Chelatococcus sp. HY11: one gene and its partner. Each later gene encodes a partner of the first gene's protein in a complex. Links are inferred from orthologs where the notes say so. Each region holds a gene or a part of one and is shown on either strand. Other genes may lie near its edges.

The links.
Region 2: the proteins of mfd (region 1) and uvrA are in contact, whole or in part, in a crystal structure (PDB 4DFC), measured with the Escherichia coli proteins. The link is inferred for Chelatococcus sp. HY11 from one-to-one orthologs.

The regions. Positions count from the first base shown.
Region 1 is NZ_JAHBRX010000001.1:1,415,210-1,419,544, reverse strand. What follows is about bases 202-4,228. They hold mfd (transcription-repair coupling factor), read right to left. Parts: upstream 3,924-4,228; coding sequence 402-3,923; downstream 202-401. Other genes in these bases: KIO74_RS06645 (acetyltransferase domain-containing protein), read right to left, coding at 4,099-4,228; zwf (glucose-6-phosphate dehydrogenase), read right to left, coding at 202-323. In the rest of the region: more of zwf, read right to left, coding at 1-201; more of KIO74_RS06645, read right to left, coding at 4,229-4,335. UniProt on the Escherichia coli protein: Couples transcription and DNA repair by recognizing RNA polymerase (RNAP) stalled at DNA lesions. Mediates ATP-dependent release of RNAP and its truncated transcript from the DNA, and recruitment of nucleotide excision repair machinery to the damaged site.
Region 2 is NZ_JAHBRX010000001.1:692,431-696,162, forward strand. Bases 91-3,514 are described here. They hold uvrA (excinuclease ABC subunit UvrA), read right to left. Parts: upstream 3,165-3,514; coding sequence 291-3,164; downstream 91-290. In the rest of the region: KIO74_RS03435 (DUF1127 domain-containing protein), read right to left, coding at 1-83. UniProt on the Escherichia coli protein: The UvrABC repair system catalyzes the recognition and processing of DNA lesions. UvrA is an ATPase and a DNA-binding protein. A damage recognition complex composed of 2 UvrA and 2 UvrB subunits scans DNA for abnormalities.

The DNA of each region.
Region 1 (4,335 bases):
AGGCGCTCGCCGAGTTTGTCCCAGCCCCGATCAGAGCCCGCCTCCGTGCTGACATAGGACAGGCGGTGGAGGAAACGGCCGAGGGGTTCTTCCTGCAGCTCGTGCGCGGGCACGTGGTCGGCGATCGCCTTGCGGGCGAAGGCCTGGAATTCCGCGTCACTCAAGTCGCGCCTGGACGTGCCGATGATAACGGCGTCGTCGGGCAGCTGTCCCGCGAGGTCACGATGGAAGAGGGCGGGCAGGAGCTTGCGCTGGGCGAGGTCGCCCGTCGCCCCGAAGATGACGAGTGTGAATGGCGGTACCGGGATCACGCGACTGGCCATGCGGACATTTTCTCCTCACATACTCCGGCGGCTGCGCCGTGCTCGTTCCCACAAGATTGCATCGCAGATGCCCTTTGGTCACGCCGCCTTCTTGCGCTCGGCGATCCGTGCCAGATCGCGCATGATGACGGTCGTTCCCTTGAGGCGATGAGCCGGTGTCGCGAAATCGTCGATGAAGACGATGCGCATGTCCGGCCGTACCTTGGCGAGCGAACCTTGTTCCGCGACATAGGCGACGAGCCCTTCGGGATTGGCGAAGGCGTTGTCGCGGAACGAGACGATGACGCCCTTCGGCCCCGCCTCGACCTTCTCCACATTGGCCCGGCGGCACAAGGCCTTGATCGAGACGATCTTGAGAAGCTGCTCCACTTCTTCCGGCAGCTTGCCGAAGCGGTCGATGAGCTCGGCGCCGAAGCCCTCTATCTCGGCGTCGGTGTCGAGCGTCGACAACCGCCGATAGAGTTCGAGCCGCACGTCGAGGTCCGGCACGAAGCTGTCGGGGATCATCACCGGCGTGCCGATGGTGATCGTCGGCGACCAGGCTTCCTCTTCCGCCTCCTCGACACCCGCCTTGAGCTGGGCGACCGCCTCTTCCAGCATCTGCTGGTAGAGCTCGTAGCCGACTTCCTTGATATGGCCCGACTGCTCCTCACCGAGGAGGTTGCCGGCGCCGCGGATATCGAGATCGTGGCTGGCAAGCTGGAAGCCCGCCCCGAGCGTGTCGAGCGACTGCAGCACCTTGAGGCGCCTCTCGGCACTCTGGGTCAGCCGCCGGTTGGCAGGCACCGTCAGCAGCGCATAAGCGCGCAATTTCGCGCGACCGACACGGCCGCGCAGCTGATAGAGCTGCGCGAGACCGAACATGTCGGCGCGATGGACGATCAGCGTGTTGGCGCGCGGAATGTCGAGGCCTGACTCGACGATGGTGGTCGACAACAGGAGGTCGAACTTGCCCTCGTAGAAGGCCGTCATCACATCCTCGAGCTGGCCCGCGGCCATCTGGCCGTGCGCCACGGCCACCTTGACCTCGGGCACCTCGCGGTCGAGGAAGGACTTCACTTCCGCCAGATCGTCGATGCGGGGACAGACGTAGAACGACTGGCCGCCGCGATAGCGCTCGCGCAGCAGCGCCTCGCGCACCGAGAGCGGATCGAAGGGCGAAATGAAGGTGCGGACAGCCAGCCGATCGACCGGCGGAGTCGCGATCAGTGACAGCTCGCGCACGCCAGTCAGCGCCAGTTGCAGCGTGCGCGGGATGGGTGTCGCTGTCAGCGTCAGCACGTGCACCTCGGCGCGCAGATCCTTCAGGCGCTCCTTGTGGCTGACACCGAAATGCTGCTCCTCGTCCACGATGATGAGGCCGAGTTCCTTGAAGCGGATGGCCTTTCCGAGAAGGGCGTGGGTGCCGACCACGATATCGACGGTGCCATCGGCGAGGCCGGCTTTTACAGCTTTCAGCTCAGCCGTCGGCACGAAGCGTGAGGCTTGCGCGACCTTGATCGGCAGGCCCTGGAACCGTTCCTCGAAGGCGCGGTAGTGCTGGCGCGCCAGAAGCGTCGTCGGCACGACGACCGCGACCTGCCGGCCGGAGAGGGCGACCGTGAAGGCCGCACGCAGGGCGACTTCCGTCTTGCCGAAGCCGACGTCGCCGCAGACGAGGCGATCCATCGGGCGGCCCGAGGACAAGTCCTCCAGCACCGCATCGATGGCGTTCTGCTGGTCCTCGGTCTCGTCGTAGGGGAAGCGCGCCGCGAATTCGTCATAGAGGCCATGCGGCGGGACGATGCGCGGGGCTTCCTTCAGGGCGCGGGCGGCGGCGACCTTGATGAGCGCGCTGGCCATCTCGCGGATGCGCTGCTTGAGCTTGGCCTTGCGTGCCTGCCAGGCGGCTCCGCCGAGCTTGTCGAGCGCAACCTCGGTGTCCTCGGAGCCGTAGCGCGAGAGCAGGTCGATGTTCTCGACCGGCAGATAGAGCTTATCGCCGCCGAGATAATGCAGCTCAAGACAATCGTGCGGCGCGCCCGCGACGTCGATGGTCTGCAGACCGACGAAGCGGCCGATGCCGTGGTCGACATGCACCACGAGATCGCCCGCCGAGAGGCTCGAGACTTCGGAGATGAAATCCTGCGCCCGGCGCGACTTGCGTGTCTGACGGACGAGCCGGTCGCCGAGGATGTCCTGCTCACCGATGACCGCGAGGTCGCCGGCCTCGAAGCCGGCCTCCAATCCCCATACGGCGAGCCCGACCTCGCCGGCCGGCAGGCCGAGCGCGACGGACAGGCGCCCGACGGCCGTCGCCTTTTTCAGCCCGTGGTCGGCGAGGACCGAGCCGAGACGTTCGCGCGAGCCTTCCGACCAGGCCGCGACGATGACCTTGCGGCCTTGTCCCTGGAGATGGCGGATATGAGCAACGGCCGCCTCGAAGATATTGATGGTGCCGTCGGCGCGTTCCGGCGCGAAATTCCGGCCCGTCTTGCCGGCGGCGTCGATGATGAGGCGCGCCTCACTCTCGGGCTGGGCGAAAGGCGAGAAGCGCAAGGTCGCTCCTGCCTTGAGCCGCTCGCTCCATTCGCGCTCGCCGAGATAGAGCGCATCCGGCGGCAGCGGCTTGTAGGGCGGCGCTCCGCCCGTCGCGCCGGAGGCCGGGCTCGCGCGGCGAGCCTCATAGTAATCCTTGATCTGGGCAAGGCGCTCGCCGGCGGCATCCTCCGCCAGGGGATCGAAGGCAAGCGGTACGCCCGGCACATAGTCGAAGAGCGTGTCCAGCCCCTCATAGAACAGCGGCAACCAGTGTTCGAGGCCAGGATGGCGACGTCCCTCACTCACCGCCTCATAGAGCGTGTCATCGCGTGTCGCGGCGCCGAAGGCCGTGACATAGCCCTGTCTGAAACGCCGGATGGTTTCGGTGGTGATCTTCACCTCGCTCATCGGCACGAGATCGAGCGAGCGCAGCTGATGCGTGGTGCGCTGGGTCTCCGCGTCGAAGGCGCGGATCGACTCGAGCGTATCGCCGAAGAAATCGAGGCGCAGCGGCTCGGGCAGGCCCGGCGCATAGAGATCGACAATACCGCCGCGCACCGCATATTCGCCGGTATCGCGTACGGTCGCGGTGCGCTGGAAGCCGTTGACCTCCAGCCATTGTACCAGCGCGTCCATGTCGACCGTATTGCCCGGGGCGGCCGAGAGGCTGTCGCGGGCCATCAGCGCGACGGGTGGGACGCGCTGCAACAGGGCATTGACCGTGGTGAGCAGGAGCCGCGGCTTCTCGGCCGACGAGCGCGAGGAGGCAAGCCGCGCGAGCGCCATCATGCGGCGTGCGGTGATCGCCGCGGTTGGCGAAACGCGGTCATAGGGCTGGCAGTCCCAGGCCGGCAGGCTCAGCACCTCGAGTTCGGGTGCGATAAAGCTGAGCGCCGCCTCCGTCGCCGCCAGCCGTCTGTCATCGCGCAGTACATAGACGAGCGAGGCGGCCTTGTCCTCACTCGCCAGCGCCCGCGCGAGATCAGCGATGACGAGGCCGTCTTGACCGTCGGCAACGCTGGTGAGCAACGGGCTGTCGCCCCGCCGAAGGGCATCAACGGCGCGCTGGAGCGGATTCATCGGATCGACCTGTTCAGACAAAAGCAGAGGCTTGACGTGCGGGCGTGTAGCGCGGACTGGGACGTATAAGCCCGCAATTGCGGCTACTCAACGGCTCATGTCCGCCTGAATGCTTTTTGAGGAACATTCGGCCCTTTGCTGGTCGTCGTGGGGCCCGTCCTCATGGCACCCGTCCTCATGGCGTCGGCCGCTCCGCGCCGGCGCGGCATTGCCGGAACGCGCCGCTCAGTTGTTGCCTCTCCTGCGGCAGGAGGCTGTTGGAGCTCATCTTGTCCCACATGTCGAGACGGGCGAGGGCGTCGCTGGCGCAGCTGCAATAGCGCGCGCAGGTGGCTGCGTCGCTGCCGTTGTCGATGCAGGCTTTGGCGCAGCTGCGTTGGAATGGCGTAATGCGGGCAGGCTGCACCACCTG
Region 2 (3,732 bases), 720 kb from region 1 along the record:
TCCGACAGGCGGGACAGCTCACGGACGGTATCGCGGTAACGCAGGTAGCTGCGGATCTTGGCGAGGATATGCGTGACAATCATTTTAATCTCCTGCTGGCGAGGGGCTTCGCGGATGCTGCCGATCTCGCCTTGTTGCGATGCAGCATATAGGCCTTTGCCTCGATTTCAGGCAGGGGAGATTCTGAATGACAGTCATGCGCTGGAAGCATGTCCATGGTGCCGATAGGGTAAGAATTTAGTTACATATGGGCCGAAATCCCCAAAAAAGGGCAAAATCGAGGCTAGGAGCTATTCCGCAGCCGCTTGGTTGCGTGTGCGAAGTGGTCGCCTTTCGAGGACCTCTGCCAAGAATCTGCCCGTGTGACTGCTCGAAGATTTGGCAATTGTCTCCGGCGTGCCTTGCGCCACAATGGTGCCGCCGCCGTCGCCGCCCTCCGGGCCCATGTCGATGACCCAGTCGGCCGTCTTGATGACCTCCAGGTTGTGCTCGATGACGATGACGGTGTTGCCCTGCTCGACGAGCTCGTGCAGTACCTCGAGCAACTTGGCGACATCGTGGAAATGCAGGCCCGTGGTCGGCTCGTCGAGGATATAGAGCGTGCGGCCCGTCGCGCGCTTGGACAATTCCTTCGACAGCTTGACGCGTTGCGCCTCGCCGCCCGACAGGGTGGTGGCCTGCTGACCGACCTTGATGTAGCCGAGACCGACACGCGACAGCGTTTCCATCTTGTCGCGGATCGCCGGCACGGCATGGAACAGGTCACGCGCCTCGTCCACCGTCATATCGAGCACATCGGCGATGGAGCGCTGGCGGTACTTCACCTCCAGCGTCTCGCGATCGTACCGCTTGCCTTTGCACACGTCGCAGGTGACGTAGACGTCGGGAAGGAAGTGCATCTCGATCTTGATGACACCGTCGCCCTGGCAGGCTTCGCAGCGCCCGCCCTTGACGTTGAAGGAGAAGCGTCCCGGCTGGTAGCCACGCGCCTTGGCCTCCGGCAAACCGGCGAACCATTCGCGGATCGGGGTGAACGCGCCGGTATAGGTGGCCGGGTTCGACCGCGGGGTGCGGCCGATCGGCGACTGGTCGATGTCGATGACCTTGTCGAGATGTTCCAGGCCTCCGATGTCATCGAAAGGCGTGGGGTGCTCCAGCGCATTGTTCAGCCGCCGCGCCACCGCCTTATAAAGCGTGTCGATGACGAGCGTCGACTTGCCGCCGCCAGACACGCCCGTGACGCAGGTGAAGGTGCCGAGCGGGAAAGCCGCAGTCACGTCCTTGAGGTTGTTGCCGCGCGCGCCTGATATGGTGAGCTGGCGTCCCTTCTGTGGCTTGCGGCGCTTCGCCGGCAGGGGCACGCCGAGTTCGCCGGTGAGATAGCGGCCGGTCAGCGAGGCTGGATTGGCCAGGATGTCGTTCGGTGTGCCCTGCGCGACGATCTCGCCGCCATGGATGCCGGCGCCCGGCCCGACATCGACAACATAGTCGGCCGTCAGGATGGCGTCCTCGTCATGCTCGACGACGATGACCGTGTTGCCGAGGTCGCGCAGCCGCTTCAGCGTCTGCAGCAACCGCTCGTTGTCGCGCTGATGCAGGCCGATCGACGGTTCGTCGAGAACGTAGAGCACGCCTGTCAGCCCCGAACCGATCTGACTCGCGAGGCGAATGCGCTGGCTCTCACCGCCGGACAGGGTTCCCGAGGCGCGCGCGAGCGTGAGATAGTCGAGGCCGACGTCCAGCAGGAACACCAGACGGTCGCGAATCTCCTTGAGGATACGGCCGGCGATCTCGTTCTGCTTGGCGTTGAGCTGATTGGGAACGGCGTCGAACCAATCCCGCGCGTCGCGCACGGAGAGCTGCGCCACCTCGCTGATGTGGCGATGGCCGACCTTGACCGCGAGCGCTTCCGGCTTGAGGCGGTGCCCGCCGCAGGCCGCGCAGGGCGTCTCGCTCATGAAGCGGCCGATTTCCTCGCGCGCCCAATCGCTTTCGGTCTCCTTCCAGCGGCGTTCGAGGTTGGAGATCACGCCCTCGAAGGGCTTGTTGACCTCGTAGGCGCGCAGGCCGTCCTCATAGGAGAAGCGCACCGACGTCGCGCCGCTGCCGTAGAGGATGACGTCTTGTGCTTTCTCCGGCAGCTCGCTCCACGGTTTCGTCACCGAGAAGCCGTAGTGGCGCGCCAGCGCGTCGAGCGTCTGCCCGTAATAGGGTGACGTCGAGCGTGCCCAGGGGGCGATCGCGCCGCCGCGCAGGGTTAGCTTATGATCCGGCACCACAAGGTCGGGATCGATCCGCATCTCGTGCCCAAGCCCGTCGCAGACCGGGCAGGCGCCATAGGGATTATTGAAGGAGAAAAGCCGCGGCTCGATCTCCGGGATCGTGAAGCCGGACACCGGGCAGGCAAATTTCGACGAGAGCACATCGCGGCGGGGAGCGCCCTTGGCGTCTGTTTCGTCGGCGAACTCAATCACCGCGATACCTTCGGCGAGCTCAAGCGACGTTTCTAGCGATTCCGCCAGGCGCGCCGCGATGTCGGCGCGGACGACAACGCGATCGACCACCACGTCGATATCGTGCTTCAGCTTCTTGTCGAGATTGGGTGCGTCGGCGATCTCGTAATAAGTGCCGTCGATCTTCACGCGCTGGAAGCCGCGCTTCATGAAATCGGCGAGTTCCTTCCGGTATTCGCCCTTGCGGCCGCGCACGACAGGCGCCAGCAGATAGAGGCGCGTCTTCTCCGGCAGGGCCAGGATGCGGTCGACCATCTGGCTGACAGTCTGACTCTCGATCGGCAGGCCGGTGGCCGGCGAATAGGGCACGCCGGCGCGTGCCCAGAGAAGGCGCATGTAATCGTAGATCTCGGTGACCGTGCCAACCGTGGAGCGTGGATTCTTCGAGGTGGTCTTCTGCTCGATGGAGATGGCAGGCGACAGGCCGTCGATCTCGTCGACGTCCGGCTTCTGCATCATCTCCAGAAACTGCCGGGCATAGGCCGACAGGGATTCGACGTAGCGGCGCTGGCCCTCCGCATAGATCGTGTCGAAGGCCAGCGACGATTTGCCCGACCCGGAAAGGCCCGTGAACACGACCAGCTTGTCACGCGGGACCGCGAGGTCGACGTTCTTGAGATTGTGCTCCCGTGCTCCCCGGATGGTGAGCATGCGCGTCGGCCCATCATGGTTGAGACGCCGGCTTTCCGGCAGGACGACCGCGGCTTTCTTGACCGGTGTCGCGGCGGTCGTTGCCACGGCAATCGATGCCTTCTTGGCCGATGCCTCCTTGGCCGGTGCCTTGTTGGCCGACGATTTGGCGACCGATGATTTGGCCGTCGATGATGTGTCCGCCGGGGAGGCGGTGACCGTGGGGTTCTTCTTCGATTTCTGAGCCATGGCTCTCAACGGACAGGTGTGATCGACAGGAGCGGACGGCGCCTGGAGCGCTGAACGACGAACGACATGAAAAAGGAGCCCGCCCTTCTCACATGGCTTGTCGTCATGCGCGAGGGACGAGATCAACAGCCCGTATCCCGGGGCGGGTACGGGCAACTACATGGGCCTTCCGGTCCATTTATGCCAGTGGCTCGCGTTTTGCACGACAAAGCCCCGCGCCTCGACCCGGACGATCGCGGATCGGGTCGCGTGACAGCGTACGGTTCCGTACCGGCGCTGTTACCGGACAGATGCCTATCGAGGCCGCGGCTCCGATCTCTGAATCATCCACGTGTCTTGC